One region of the Streptomyces sp. NPDC045956 genome, then DNA from elsewhere that is predicted to be linked to it. Evidence: riboswitches for the same ligand, from Rfam matches in the RefSeq annotation. Region 1 holds a riboswitch; each other region holds the start of a gene.
What was found. Region 1 has a riboswitch for cobalamin ahead of AC07FV_RS17905 (ribonucleoside-diphosphate reductase subunit alpha). Riboswitches for the same ligand answer to the same signal wherever they lie in the genome.

Region 1 (3,652 bases):
CTTCCAGGCGTACGCGTACATCGAGGAGAGCTTCCCGATGGTCGGCGTCTCCAGGAACAGGTTCAGCGACTGGGCCTGGTCGAGGTACGGGGTGCGGGCGGCGGCCATGTCGATCAGGCCGCGCTGCGGGATCTCCCAGGCGGTGCGGTACAGGGCGCGGACGTCCTCGGGGATCCAGGAGAAGCCCTGCACCGAGCCGCCCGCCTCGCGCAGCGCCTCGCGGGTGCGGGCGTCCCACACGCCGAGCCGCTTGAGGTCGTCCACCAGGTACGAGTTGACCTGGAGGAACTCGCCGGAGAGCGTCTCGCGCTTGAACAGGTTGGACACCTGCGGCTCGATGCACTCGTAGGCGCCCACGATCGAGGCGATGGTGGCGGTCGGGGCGATCGCCAGGAGCAGGGAGTTGCGCAGGCCGGTGGTGGCCATGCGCGTGCGCAGCGCCGCCCAGCGCTCGGGCCAGGCGGCCTCGACGCCGTAGTGGTCGGGGTGCAGCACGCCCCGGGCCGTACGGGTCTTCTCCCAAGCCGGCAGCGGGCCGTCGCGCTCGGCGAGGTCGGTGGAGGTCTCGTACGCCGCGAGCATGATCCGCTCGGCGATGCGGGTGGACAGGGCCTTCGCCTCGGGGGAGTCGAAGGGCAGGCGCAGCCGGAAGAAGACGTCCTGCAGGCCCATCGCGCCGAGGCCGACCGGACGCCAGCGGGCGTTGGAGCGGCCCGCCTGCTCGGTCGGGTAGAAGTTGATGTCGACGACCCGGTCCAGGAAGGTGACGGCGGTGCGGACGGTGGCGTCCAGCCGCTCCCAGTCGAGGTCGCCCGCGGCCACGTCGACGAAGGCGCCGAGGTTGACCGAGCCCAGGTTGCAGACCGCCGTCTCCCCGTCGTCGGTGACCTCCAGGATCTCCGTGCAGAGGTTGGAGGAGTGGACGACGTGGCCCGGCTCGGCGGTCTGGTTGGCGGTGCGGTTGGCGGTGTCCTTGAAAGTCATCCAGCCGTTGCCGGTCTGCGCGAGGGTGCGCATCATGCGGCCGTACAGCTCACGGGCGGGCAGGGTCCTGCGGGCCAGCCCCGCCGCCTCCGCCGCGCGGTACGCCGCGTCGAACTCCGCGCCCCAGAGGTCGACCAGCTCGGGCACGTCGGCGGGCGAGAACAGCGACCACTGCCCGTCGGCGTCCACCCGGCGCATGAACTCGTCCGGCACCCAGTGGGCGAGGTTCAGGTTGTGGGTGCGGCGGGCGTCCTCGCCGGTGTTGTCCCGCAGCTCCAGGAACTCCTCGATGTCGGCGTGCCAGGTCTCCAGGTAGACCGCCGCCGCGCCCTTGCGCCGGCCGCCCTGGTTCACGGCGGCGACCGAGGCGTCGAGCGTCTTCAGGAACGGGACGATGCCGTTGGAGTGCCCGTTGGTGCCGCGGATGAGCGAGCCGCGGGAGCGGATGCGGGAGTAGGCGATGCCGATGCCGCCGGCGTGCTTGGAGAGGCGGGCCACCTGGTGGAGGCGGTCGTAGAGGGAGTCCAGCTCGTCCTGGGGGGAGTCGAGGAGGTAGCAGGACGACATCTGGGCGTGCCGGGTGCCGGAGTTGAAGAGGGTGGGGGAGGAGGGGAGGTAGTCGAGGCGGCTCATCAGCCCGTAGAGGGCGGCCACCTCGTCGGCCGAGCGGGCGGTGTCGTCCTCGGCGAGCCCGGCGGCCACGCGCAGCATGAAGTGCTGGGGCGTCTCGACCACCTTGCGGGTGATCGGGTGCCGGAGCAGGTAGCGGCTGTGCAGGGTGCGCAGACCGAAGTAGCCGAAGCGGTCGTCGGCGGCCGGGTCGACCAGCGCGTCCAGCCGCTCCGCGTGCAGCCGGACGAACTCGGCGGTGCGGTCGGCGATCAGGCCCTCGCGGTGACCGGTGGCGACCGACCCGGTGAAGGAGGTGACGCCCTGGGAGGCGGCCTCGGCCCGGATGGTGAGGGTCAGCAGGCGGGCGGCGAGCCGGGAGTAGACCGGGTCCTCCGAGATCAGTCCGGCGGCGGCCTCGGTGGCCAGCTCGCGCAGCTCGGCCTCGTCCGCACGGGCGGACCGGCCGCGCAGTGCGGCGGCGGCGACCCGGCCGGGGTCGGCGTCCGGAAGGTCGGCGGTCAGCTCGGTCAGGGTCCGCAGCAGCGCGGTACCGGGACCGTCCGGTTCGCCGGTCGCCGTCACCGGGGTCGCTGAAGCCGGATCGGCTGGCGCGATGGTCACGTGGAGCACTCCCTCGCTCGGCACGGGGCCTGGCGGAGGGCAGGAGGCAGCTCACGAGCGCGCACGGCGTCGCGTCCACCGGCCCACTCCACGAGGCCCGGACGTCATGGCACCCGGGCCGGGGCGGCCGGGCGCACTGTCGGCAGGTCCTCGGACTCAAGCCCGTGCGCGGACACGTGGGGACGCGAACACGCACAAGTACACCGTTGCGGGACAGTTCCGGATTCGCACCGGATTCCCCTGCGGCGACAGCGAGCACGAGCATACATCTTGTGCCGGGCGCCGCCAGCACCCCCAGATGTTGTGTCCGTGAGCGTATCGGGATGGTGTCAGAGCGTCAGTTCGTAGGTGAGCAGGGTGAAGTCGTCGTGCTTCGGCAGGGGGTTCCAGTCGCGGTCCGGGGTGCGGGTGAAACCCAGGCGCCCGTAGAGGCGGTGGGCGCCGTGCATGGTGCGCTGGGTGGACAGCACGACCCGCGCGCAGCCCGGCACGGACCGGGCGCGGTCGACGCAGGCCCGCACCAGTGCCTCGCCGGCGCCGCGTCCGCGCGCCTCGCGGGCGACGGCGAGCATGCGTATCTCGGCCTCGCCGGGCCGGGCGATGTCCGCCATCGGGCCGCCGCGGGGCACGAAGGTGACGCTGCCGAGCACACCGTCGTCCGATGCGGCGACCAGCACCTCGGCGGCAGCCGCCCGCCGGGCCACGGCCCGCAGCTCGTGCAGGTAGGCGTCGTCCTCCCCGAAGTCGAGGAGGCCGTCACCCAGGTAGGCGTGCGCGGTGATCTCACCGAGGGTGTCGTACTCCTCGGCCGTGGCACGCCGGATCACGAAGTCCATGACCCCGAGTGTGCCCGACGGGCACGGCAACGGGCCGCCGGATTCCTCCGACGGCCCGCCCGGGGGAAGGGGTCAGTGCGAGGTGCCCGCCGTGGCCGGCGGCAGCTCCACCTCGACTCCCGGGTCGCCCGCGTCCGCGGTGTAGTCGCCCGGCTTGGTCTCGTCGACGCCGTCGGGTGCCTTGAGCGCCCGCATGACGAAGGTCAGGACCACGGTGACCACCACGTTCAGCACGAAGGCGGTGAGGCCGATGTAGCCGATCTCGCCGATGCCGGGGATCTCGTCGGAGGAACCGCCGAAGTGCTTCTGCGTCGGCGAGGCCACCCCGTACGCGGCGACCGTGCCGTAGACCATGCCGACCGCCCAGCCGCCGAGCAGGGCCCAGCGGTGGAACCAGCGGGTGAGCAGGCCGCCCACCAGGGCCGGGAAGGTCTGCAGGATCCAGATGCCGCCCAGCAGCTGGAAGTTGATCGCGACCGTCTTGTCCATGCCGAGCACGAAGACCAGCGCGCCCACCTTCACCAGCAGGGACACCAGCTTGGAGACCTTCGTCTCCTGGGCCGGGGTGGCGTCCGGCCTGATGAAGTCCTTGTAGATGT
Region 2 (3,652 bases), on a different contig from region 1:
AAAAGGCCGCCACGGGTCTCCTGACGGGCCTCGCACCGCTGCCGTTCGCCGCCAACGCGCTGGCCTTCTACCTCTACTTCCACTTCCAGCACTTCCTGGCGGTGTACGCCGTCGAGCGCGCCTCCGGCGCGTTCTACAGCGTGGTGCTGCTGCTCTGTTTCGCTCTGGTCATCGTCGTGCAGCCGCTCGCGTCGGGTCTGATCCGGCGCATGCCGTACGCCCTCGCCCTCGCGGTCGGCTTCACGGGTCTGGCGGCGGGCCTGGCCGTGCTGGCGGCCGGTACCCGGGCGGCCCTGCTGGCGGGCGGCGCGCTGATCACCCTGGGCGACATCGTGCTGTTCCTCAAGAACGACCTGGAGGCGCTGCGCCGCAGCCCCCGCTCCGACGCCGTCGTCTTCGGGCAGCAGCGGCTGGCCGCGGGCCTGGGCGCCTGCGCGAGCGGCGCGCTGGGCGGGCAGCTGTACGGCCTCGGCGAACGGGCCGGGCACACCGGCTGGTTCTGGCTGCTCGCGGCCGCCCAGTGCCTGCTGCTGCCCCCTCTGCTGCTCACGCTGCGCCGTCGCCCGGCGCGGCCCCCTGCCCCCGACGGCGACCACGAAGGAGCACTGACCCGCGATGACACGGACGGGCGGATTCCAGGACGATGACTTCTGGACCGAGTTCCACGACTTCCTCTTCTCCGAGCAGCGCTACGCGCAGGCCGAGGAGCTGCTCGACACCTCTCCCCTGCTCGCCCTCCCCGACGGAGCACGCGTGCTGGACCTGTGCTGCGGGCCGGGTGTCTTCACCGTGCCCCTCGCCCGCCGCGGGCACCGCGTGACCGGAGTCGACCTGAGCCCGGCCATGCTGGACCGGGCCCGCAAACGCTCCGCGGACGCCGGTGCCGACGTGACGTACGTGCGGGCCGACGCACGCGACTACGAGGCGCCGGGCGGCTTCGACGTCGTCCTCAACATGTTCACCTCCTTCGGGTACTTCGAGGACCCCGCCGACAACGCGCGCGTGCTGCGCACCATGTACACCTGCCTGGCGCCCGGCGGGGCGCTCGTCCTCGACCTCGCGGGGAAGGAACTCCTGGCCCGCAGGGTCACCCCGCCCAAGGTGGTGCGGCGGGGCGACGACCTGATGGTGCAGACCGACACCGTGCTGGACGAGTGGGCGCGGCTGCGCAGCGAGTGGGTGCTGGTCCGGGGCGACCGGGTGACCCGGGCCACCCTGACGTGGTTCGTGTACAGCGCCGTGGAGTTGCGGCGGATGGCCGAGGAGGCGGGGTTCGGCCGCGTGGAGGTCTTCGGCGGGTTCGACGGCCGCCCCTACGACGAGGACGCCGAACGGCTCGTCCTGAGGGCCGTCCGCGAAGGGTGAGGCAGGGGCAGGGCGTGCGGCCGGGAACCGCACGCCCTTTCGCCGTCGGCCGGGCGAAACGTAGGATCACCTGGTCATCGCCGCGACGGGAGACAGGAAGCCGGTGCGAATCCGGCACGGTCCCGCCACTGTGACCGGGGAGCGCCCCTCCGACACGCCACTGCGCACCGCGCGGGAAGGCGGGGGGAACGTCGATCCGGGAGTCAGGACACTGGTCCGTCGCGGGCCCGATCCGAGGAGCGCGGACTCCAGGAGGCTTCACGTGTCCCAGCTGTTCACCCCTGCCCGCACACGCGGGTTCCTTCGTGCCACGGCCGTCGCCGTGGCACTGTCGTCGCTGCTGCTCACCACCGGCTGCGGTGCGTCCGACGAGGGCGGCGGCGACGCCGAGGCCACCGCCGCCGTGCCCGCGGGTTTCCCGGTCACCGTCGACAACTGCGGCGTGCGGACGACGTACGACAGGCCGCCGTCGCGGGTGGTCACCGTCCACCAGCACCCGGCGGAACTCATGCTCGCGCTCGGTCTGAAGGACCGCATGGTCGGCACGGCCTTCCCCGACTCCGCCGTCCTGCCGGAGCTGAAGGAGGACTACGAGGCGATTCCCGAACTGGCGGAGCGGGAGCCGTCGTTCGAGAAGGTCCTGGACGCCGAGCCCGACTTCGTCTACGGCGGCTACGGCAGCGCCTTCGACGAGAAGGAGGGCCGTTCTCGCAAGGCGTTCGCCGACGCGGGCATCGACACCTACCTCAACCGCGAGTACTGCGGCGAGAAGCGGGTGACGATGAAGGACACCTACGACGAGATCCGCACCGTCGGCAGGATCTTCGGCGTCCAGGACCGGGCCGACGCGCTGGTCGCGGACCTGGAGGGCCGCGTCGGCAAGGCCGCCACCGGCGTACGGGGCGAGCCCCGGGTGCCCGTCTTCGTCTACGACAGCGGTGACAAGAGCGCCTTCACCGCGGGCGGCAAGAGCCTCGGCACCGAGCTGATCCGGCTGGCCGGCGGCGAGAACGTCTTCGCCGACCTCGACGACGTCTTCGGCGACGTCTCCTGGGAGCAGGTCGTCGAGCGCAGGCCGGAAGCCATCGCCATCTACGACTACGCCGGCGCCGGCAGCGTCGAGGAGAAGAAGAAGTACCTGCTCTCCCGGCCCGCGCTCGCCGACGTGCCCGCCGTCAGGAACAAGCGGTTCGTCGTCCTGCCGCTGACCGCCACCCTGGTCGGCATCCGCTCGGCCTACGCGGTCGGGGACCTGGCCCGCGGGCTGCATCCCAAGAGCTTCCGATGACGCAGGCCGCAACCGGCACGTCCACCGGACGGACGGTCCGTCGGCGCGGCACCGAGGAGCCGGGAGGGGGCGGTACGCGGCTGGCCGTCACCCTGCTCGTCCTCACCGTCCTGCTACTGGTCTCCGCCACGGCGGGCCTCGCGATCGGTTCCGTCCAGGTGCCGCCCGGACAGGTGTGGGGCATCGTGACGCACGCCCTGGGAGCCGACTGGCAGGATCCGGACTGGTCGCGGGCCCGGGAGACCATCGTGGTGGACGTCCGGGCGCCGCGGGTGCTGCTCGGTGCGGTCACCGGCGCCGGCCTGGCGGTGATCGGCACCGCCCTGCAGGCCCTGGTGCGCAACCCGCTCGCCGAGCCGTACCTGCTGGGTGTCTCCTCCGGGGCGTCCCTCGGCGCGGTCTCCGTGATCGTGTTCGGCGTCACCTTCTTCGGTCCGCTCTCCCTGTCGGTCGCCGCCTTCGCCGGCGCCCTGGGCGCGCTCGTCCTCGTCTACGCCACCGCCCGCACCGGGGGACGCATCACCTCGGCGCGGCTGGTGCTGTCCGGGGTGGCGATCGCGGCGGTGCTCACCGCGGTCCTCGATCTGCTGCTGCTCACCACCGACCGGGGCAACGAGGCCCGCGCGGTCCTCGCCTGGACCCTCGGCGGGCTGGGGGGCGTCGAGTGGGGCACCCTGTGGCTGCCGAGCACGGCCCTGCTGCTCGGTGTCGGCGCCCTCATGGTGCAGGCCCGCAACCTGAACCTGCTGCTGGCCGGCGAGGAGGCGGCCACCACGATGGGGCTGGACGTGGCCCGCTTCCGCGCCCGGCTGTTCGTCGTGCTCTCCCTGGTCACGGGCGTACTGGTCGCGGCGGCCGGGCCGATCGGCTTCGTCGGGCTGATGATGCCCCACATCGTGCGGCTCTTCGTCGGCGGCGACCACCGCCGGGTGCTGCCCACGGCGGCCCTGGGCGGGGCGGTCTTCCTGGTCTGGGCCGACATCGCCGCACGGACGGTCG
Region 3 (3,652 bases), on a different contig from region 1:
GCCGCGGTGGCCCGTGCCCGGGAGGCCCCTGATGACGTCAGACACCAGGCCGGACGAGGACGGGGCGGTGGGGGCCCCGCCCGGACCGCCGCGACCTCCCGGGGAACGCGTCGCGCTGCGCGCCGACCTTCGCTCCGCCGTGCCGGACGCCACCGCGGCGGTGGTGGTGACGGCGCTCGTCTTCGTGCTGCTGTGGGCGCGCATGGAGTCGGGTGCTTCGGACACCGTCGCGGTGATGCCGTTCATGGACGATGCCCGTACCTACTGGATGTACCTCCTCAGCCAGGCCTTCGGCTGGTCGGGACTGCTGTGGGCCTGGTGCACGGTGATCTTCGGCCTGTTGCTGTCGGGGCCGCGCCCCGCCCGGCTGCCGGTCTCCCGGCAGGTGCTGGAGCGCTGGCACCGCACCACGAGCCTCACCACGATGGCGCTGATGTTCGCGCACGCGCTGATGTTCGCCGCGGAACTCGTGCGCTACGAGACGGCACTGGACTGGGCCGAGCGGCTGTGGGTGGGCTTCGCCGACAGCTTCGTCCCCCTCTGGTACGACTCCGGCACCGGCCGGATCGCCATCCCGATCGGACAGGGCGCCCTGTATCTGGCGGTCCCGCTCGGGCTGCTGTTCTACGTCCGGCACCGCTTCGGACCGAGGACCTGGCGACGCCTGCACCGCTTCGTGATCGTCGTCTACGTGCTGAGCGTGTGGCACACCCTGCTGTACGGCACCAACGTCTGGTACGGGGAGTGGCCGCGCACCGTCCTGTGGCTGCTGCAACTCCCCATCGCCGCCCTGCTGTTGCTGCGCCTGATGAGACCTGCCCGGCGGGCGGAGCGGCTGGACTCCCTGGGCGAGGGCGCGACCCGGCCGGGGTGGTGGGTGCGGGCGGCGGGACGGGCCGTCGCCGGAGCCGTCGTCATCGGGCTGGTCATCGTGGTGGTGTCGGGCCGTGACGGCGGACGGGACCGCCCGGCCGATCCGCCCGCGACCGCCCCGCACACCCAGGAGACGGACTGACGGCCGGCACCCGGCGGGCGGCACGCCGTCCCGCGATGGGATGATGGCCGTCGACAAGGGCGACGGCGGAACGAGGAAGCCGGTGTGAATCCGGCGCGGTCCCGCCACTGTGATCGGCGAGCGACTCCCGACAGGCCACTGCCCGGTGACGGGTGGGAAGGCCGGGACGAGCATCGACCCGAGAGCCAGGAGACTCACGCGGTCGCCTCCTCGACGGACCACCGGGGCGGATCTCCCCGGAGAGAGGGACGGCACCGCATGCCCGCAACGCCGACCGGACGAACGACGGACGACGCGAGGACCGCCACGGCCACCGGCCGCGCGCCGTGCCGCGTCGTCGTGTGCCGCGACTGCTGCTGCGGCACCCGCAAAGTGCCCGGCGTGGACCACGCGGCCCAGACCGAGCGCCTGCGCGCCGCGGTACCGGTACGCGTCTCCGACTGCCTCGACGTCTGCGAACAGGCCAACGTCATCGTCGTGCAGCCCTCCGCGGCGGGCCGGGCCGCCGGGGCCCGGCCCGTCTGGCTGGGGCTGGTCAACGACCCGGACGCGACCGAGGACATCGCCGCCTGGGCACGCGCCGGCGGACCGGGCGTCGCGCCCAGGCCGGACATCCTCGACCTGTACGCCATCACACCACCGCGCCGCCGCCCGGCCTTCTGACCGTACGGACGCGGAGCCGGAGGAAGGGACAGCAACCGTGCACGCAGCCCGCGCCTCGACGGCGGCCGTCACCGCCGCCCTGCACGACGTGACGGGCCTCGGCGGCTTCTTCGCCCTGCGGGTCGGCGGAGAGGACGACGGCTGGCATCCGGTCGCCCGCTCCTACGCGGCGGGTTTCACCGACCTCGCCGCGGCCGTCGCACGCCGGCACCGCACCCGGGAGCCGCGCGTCGACGTGTCCATCGCCCACCTCGGCCACGCCGCCCGCCTCTGGTCACCGGCACTGGCCTGCGCCGTCCTGCACGGCATCGTCCTCGACCTGGACGGCCTGCACCGGGCCGACGACGGACCGGCCCTCCGGCTGCCCCGCCCGGCCGGCCGGTACGCCGACCGGGTCGAGGGCGATCCCGTCCGCGCGCTGTACGAACAGGTGACGGGTCATCTGTCGGCACTGGCCCACGGCCTGCGCGTCAAGGTCGCCCCGCGTCTGCTGGACGGCAACTCGGCGTCGGCGCTCGCCGGCGCCGCCCAGGCCCTGCTCGCGCTCCGTCCCGCCGTCCGCGGACCGCTCACCGATCTGACGGCCGCGCTGCTGGACACCGGACGCCTGGCGGGCACCGGCGTGCTGACCGGCCCCGGCCTCACGTTCCGCCGCCGGAGCTGCTGCCTCTACTACCGGGCGCCGGCCGGTTCGAAGTGCGGCGACTGCGGGCTGGCGTGAGACGGTCCCCCGGCCTCGTCTCTGGACGGGCCACGTTCGCATGTGCGTTCGCGGGCCCTCGGCGAGGGCCGCAGGTAAGGTCCGGGAGACGGGGGTGTCCGTACTGCGGGATCATGGCCGGACGGCCCCGGGCGCCGAGCGGTTCGGCGCCGGCCACCTGTACTCGTCCGAGCGGGAGCGTCATGTCTGCCGACCACTCCGCGTCCGCCGAGGAGATCGTCCCGATCCTCCGCGTGGGCGACGCCGAGGTGTCCGTGCGGTGGTACGCGAGGCTGGGCTTCGTCCAGCAGTGGGAGCACCGGTTCGAACCGGGCTTCCCGGTGTTCACCGAGGTCGCCCGCGGTCGCCTCCGGCTGTACCTGTCGGAGCACGAGGGGGACGCGCGGCCGGACACCCTGGTGTACATGAGGGTCGCCGACCTGGACGCGGTAGCCCGGGAGTTCGGGGTCCGCCCCGACGAGGCGCCGTGGGGGCGGGAGCTGGAACTCCGCGACCCGGACGGCAACCGCCTGCGCCTGGGCGCGGTCGGCGCCTAGGCGGCGCCCCGCGGTCCCGCGACCGTGCTGCGGCCCACCACCGTGCCCGCGCGGTCGATGCAGATCACGTCCACCCTCACCGGCGCCCCGCGCAGCACCGCGAGGGCCTCGTCGCGGGCCGCCGTCGCGACCAGGTCGCCCAGGGGCACCCCGGCGGCCTGGCAGAGCTGGAGGGCGGCGAGGCCGGTGTTGGCCCCGGCCACCGCGTCGGCCAGGGCCTCGTCCGCGCCGCCGCGCCGGGCCAGTTCGGCGAGGAGGCCCCGGTCGACCTGGGAACGGGCGGAGTGCAGATCGAGGTGGCCGGCCGCGAGCTTGGACAGCTTGGCGAAACCGCCGCAGACGGTGAGCCGGTCCACCGGGTGACGCCGTACGTACTTCAGCACGGCGCCCGCGAAGTCGCCCATGTCCAGCAGCGCGTCCTCGGGCAGCCCGTACTCGGCGACCACCGTCTTCTCCGAGGTGGACCCCGTGCACCCGGCGACGTGCGTGCGTCCGGCCGCCCGTGCCACGTCCACCCCGCGCCGGATCGAGTCGATCCACGCCGAGCAGGAGTACGGGACGACGATGCCGGTGGTGCCGAGGACGGACAGGCCGCCGAGGATGCCCAGCCGGGGGTTCCAGGTGGACCGGGCGATCTCCTCACCGTGGTCGACGGAGAGGGTGATCTCGACGTCGCCGCCGCCGCCGTACCGCTCGGCGACGAGGGCGACGTGCTCC
Region 4 (3,652 bases), on a different contig from region 1:
GCCGCACACCGCGGCGAGCACCGTACGGGGCAACCGCAGGTTCCAGACGATGCCCTCCCGGATCGGAGTCAGCTCCGACGTCCCCCAGCCCAGGCGGGAGGCGACCACCGACCAGGCGTCGCCCACGCCGATGTCCGCCGGCCCGACGGTGATGGCCACGGCGACGGACACGGCGAGCACCGCGAGACCGCCGCCCAGACCGGCCAGGCCGCGCAGCACACCGGCCGCGCCGTGCGGCGGCCGGACCTTCCGGGAGGACCGCCGCAGCGCGGTGGTCATCGGGCGAGGCCGTGCTCGCGCAGCGCCGCGGCCACCTTCTCGACGCCCTCGACCGTACGGATCGTGGGGTTCATGGCCTGCCCGCTGAGCAGCACGTACCGCTTCGCCCGTACCGCCTTCATGTTCCGCGTCGCCGGATTCGACTCCAGGAACGCGATCTTCTTCGCGGCGGACTCGGCGGTCTGCGACCTGCGGGTCAGATCGCCGATGACGAGCAGGTCGGGGTCGCGGTCGGCCACCGTCTCCCAGTTGATCTGGGGCCACTCCTGCGTGCTGTCGTCGAAGACGTTCCTCGCGCCGAGCGCGTTCGTGATGATGCCGGGCGCGCCGCAGCAGCCCGCCATGTAGGGGGACTCCTGGTTGGCGAACCAGTACAGGACGGTGGCGTTCTCGGCGCCGGTCCCGGCGGCGGCCTTCGCCACCCGGCTCTCCAGTCCGGCGACGAGCTTCTCGCCCCGTTCCTCCACCCCGAAGACCCGCGCCAGTTCCCGCACTTCGCGGTAGACGGTGTCCATGGCGAGGGGCTCGCTCCGGGAGCCGTCGCCGTCGCCGGTGTTGTCCTTGCCCTCGCAGTCGGAGGGCGAGAGGTACGTGGGAACGCCCAGTTCCTCGAACTTCTCACGGGGTGCCACCCCGCCCTTGCCCAGGGTGGAGGTGAAGGAGGAGGCCACGAAGTCCGGTTCGGCGTCCAGGACCCGCTCGAACGACGGCTGGTTCTCGGCGAGCCGGGGCACCTTCCCGTTCGCCCGCTCCAGGCCCTTCAGGACCGGGTCGGTCCAGGTGGCGGTCCCCACCATGCGGTCGGCGAGGCCCAGGGAGAGCAGGATCTCGGTGGTGCCCTGGTTGAGGGACACCGCCCGCTCCGGAGGGGCCCCGACCGTCACCTTCCGCCCGCAGTTGTCGATCGTGACGGAGCGCTTCCCGGCGACGGTGGGCTTCCCGGACGAGCCGGAGTCCGGCCCGGAACCGCACGCGGTGAGCAACAGGGCCCCGGTCAGGAGCAGGACGGAACGACGGGCGGGACGTGACAGCTGCACGGTGTCGGTTTCCTCAGCGTCAGGACCCAGGCGCGGGGTCCGTGCGAACGAGCGGTCACCAGCAGGTCTTCGGACTCGGGGTCGTCCCGGCGGGACGCCTTCCCAGACCCGGCCGTGACCGTCGTCCAGTGGCTGCTGTCCCGCCCGTCACCCTCACCGCTGCGCGTCAGTTCCGGATTCCCACCGGATTCCCTGACCCGTGTACGCGTAGGCCGCGTTCACGAGTGCGACTGGCGTCCGGAAGCTATCACAGCCCTCTCCCGTACGGTCCGGCGGACCTTCAGGCTCCCTCCGTTCAGGATGGCCCCCTCTCAGCGGCGCTCGGCGGCGGCGTCGCGCCCTCGGCCGGTGGAGAAGGTGCGTGCGCTCGGCACCAGGGCGGCGACCGCGGGCGCCGTGAAGCAGACGACCGCGCAGCCCGTGAGCACCGCCCTGACGCCGAAGGCGTCGATGGCGGGGGCGATGAGGGCGAGCCCGACCGGGGCGAGTCCGTAGGAGAGCAGGAAGTCCAAGGAGGAGACCCGGGCCAGTTTGTCCGGGGCGACCTCGCGCTGGGCGGCGGTGAACCACGGCACGTTGAACAGCTCGATGCCGATGCCCGCGACGGCGTACGCGGCCATCACGGCGGCCGGGTGCACGGGCAGTACGAGGCTGAGCGGGGCGAGTCCGTAGGCGGCGAGGCCGGCCAGGGCGGCCCAGCCGGGGGAGCGGGGACGCCAGCGGGCGACGAGCAGCGCACCACCGAGCGCTCCGGCGGTGTACGCGGTCATCGCACCCGCGAGAACGACCTCGGTGCCGTACTCGTCCCGGCTGACCATGGGCAGGGCGACGCCGGTCGCGGAGTAGCCGGTGGCTATCACGGCCGTCAGCGCGCCCAGGCCGGCGAGGAACCACGGGTGCCTGCGGGCCTCGCGGACTCCCTCCGCGAACTCGCCCAGGAGGGACGCCCTGCCCGACCCGGCCGAGGACTCCGCCGAGTCCTCCCCGGCCCCGGGGCGGGCGCCGCGTCCGGGTACGCAGGCCGCGACGAGCCAGAGGAGCCCGATGCCCACCAGCAGGGCCCAGGTGTCCAGGAAGACGGCGAGCAGCGCGGCCGAGGAGGGGCCCACGAGGGTGGTGACCCGGACGGCCAACGTCATGGCGGCGTTGGCCTGTTGCCTGCGGCCGGCGTCGACCACCTCGGCGGTCAGGGCCTGGTAGGCGGGTCGGCAGGCGCCCTGCCCGGCTCCGGCCACCGCGGCGGCCGCAGCCATCAGCAGCACCGAGCGGTCCAGGCCGACGGCGATCACCGGGGCCGCGACTCCGGAGGCGAGTCCCGCCCACAGTACGACGCCCCGGCGGGAGTGCCGGTCGGCCAGGACGCCGGCCACGGGCACCGCGGCGAGGAATCCGACCGTGCGGGCCGCGAGCAGCAGGCCGAGGTCGGTGGCGGTCAGGGTCCGGTCGAAGACGGCGAGGCCGAGCACGAAGGGCAGGGCCCAGGTGGCCAGGCCGGACGCGGTGGCGCCCGTCCACAGACGCAGGAAGGCCAGGTCGAGCAGGATCGAGCGCTGCTCACGGGGCGGGGACCCGGCGGGGGCGGGAGGGGCGGAGGGGCTGGGCACGAGGGGCACTCCTGTCCTGTCGGCGGTGGTGGATCGAACGCGGACCGGCTGCAACGGCTGTGTTCCACAGACAGGTTGCCCGGCGGTACCGGCTTCGGCAGGGGCGGGCAGCGCGGCGCGGACATCACACTATCGCAGTGATAATCATTTCCATTAGAGTGCTCTCGGTCGCCGCCCCGTGAGGGGTGCCGCGGTCCCGTCCTCCTGTCCTGCCCCTCGGTTCGGGCTGCCTGTCGGAACCGGGGGCGTGCTAGGTTCACCTCATGAAAACGATTTTCATTAGCGAGGGAAAGTGAAGGTCCCGCACATGCCTGCGGCCTCCGTGTCTCCGGCAGGCGAGGTCGAGACCCCGGCCGACCCGGCCGAGGCCTCGGCGCCCCGGCCCGCGGAGGCCGTGCGAGGCCGACAGCCCGGTCGACTCGTCTCCCGCAAGGGGCTGTTGCTCGGCTGCGCGGTGCTGATCGCCGTCCTGCTCGTGTCCGTCGTCGTCGCCATCGGGCTGGGTCCCGCGGTCGTCGCCCCGGGGGAGACGGCCCGTCATCTGTGGGCGGCTCTCAGTGGCGGCCGGGTCGGCGCGGACGAGGTGACGACGTATCAGATCATCTGGCAGATCCGTACGCCGCGCGTGCTGCTGGCGGCGCTGGTGGGGGCCGGGCTGAGCGCGGTCGGTGTGGCGATCCAGGCCATGGTCCGCAACGCGCTGGCCGACCCCTTCGTCCTCGGGGTCTCCTC

Region 2: it holds a riboswitch for cobalamin, as region 1 does, so the genes downstream of both, AC07FV_RS10600 (ABC transporter substrate-binding protein) here and AC07FV_RS17905 (ribonucleoside-diphosphate reductase subunit alpha) in region 1, are expected to answer to the same signal.
Region 3: it holds a riboswitch for cobalamin, as region 1 does, so the genes downstream of both, AC07FV_RS10635 ((2Fe-2S) ferredoxin domain-containing protein) here and AC07FV_RS17905 (ribonucleoside-diphosphate reductase subunit alpha) in region 1, are expected to answer to the same signal.
Region 4: it holds a riboswitch for cobalamin, as region 1 does, so the genes downstream of both, AC07FV_RS06280 (ABC transporter substrate-binding protein) here and AC07FV_RS17905 (ribonucleoside-diphosphate reductase subunit alpha) in region 1, are expected to answer to the same signal.

Annotation. Positions count from the first base shown of each region.
Region 1 is NZ_JBWKKZ010000006.1:193,255-196,906, reverse strand. It holds gene AC07FV_RS17905 (ribonucleoside-diphosphate reductase subunit alpha) at 1-2,217, opposite strand, end outside; cobalamin riboswitch at 2,342-2,519, opposite strand; gene AC07FV_RS17900 (GNAT family N-acetyltransferase) at 2,547-3,053, opposite strand; gene mctP (monocarboxylate uptake permease MctP) at 3,126-3,652, opposite strand, start outside.
Region 2 is NZ_JBWKKZ010000003.1:355,173-358,824, reverse strand. It holds gene AC07FV_RS10610 (MFS transporter) at 1-647, shown strand, start outside; gene AC07FV_RS10605 (class I SAM-dependent methyltransferase) at 616-1,365, shown strand; cobalamin riboswitch at 1,422-1,599, shown strand; gene AC07FV_RS10600 (ABC transporter substrate-binding protein) at 1,628-2,653, shown strand; gene AC07FV_RS10595 (FecCD family ABC transporter permease) at 2,650-3,652, shown strand, end outside.
Region 3 is NZ_JBWKKZ010000003.1:363,218-366,869, forward strand. It holds gene AC07FV_RS10630 (ferric reductase-like transmembrane domain-containing protein) at 32-1,015, shown strand; cobalamin riboswitch at 1,049-1,227, shown strand; gene AC07FV_RS10635 ((2Fe-2S) ferredoxin domain-containing protein) at 1,274-1,678, shown strand; gene AC07FV_RS10640 ((2Fe-2S)-binding protein) at 1,716-2,399, shown strand; gene AC07FV_RS10645 (glyoxalase superfamily protein) at 2,582-2,935, shown strand; gene AC07FV_RS10650 (cobalt-precorrin-5B (C(1))-methyltransferase) at 2,932-3,652, opposite strand, start outside.
Region 4 is NZ_JBWKKZ010000002.1:121,802-125,453, forward strand. It holds gene AC07FV_RS06275 (FecCD family ABC transporter permease) at 1-279, opposite strand, end outside; gene AC07FV_RS06280 (ABC transporter substrate-binding protein) at 276-1,316, opposite strand; cobalamin riboswitch at 1,360-1,566, opposite strand; gene AC07FV_RS06285 (MFS transporter) at 1,628-2,839, opposite strand; gene AC07FV_RS06290 (FecCD family ABC transporter permease) at 3,360-3,652, shown strand, end outside.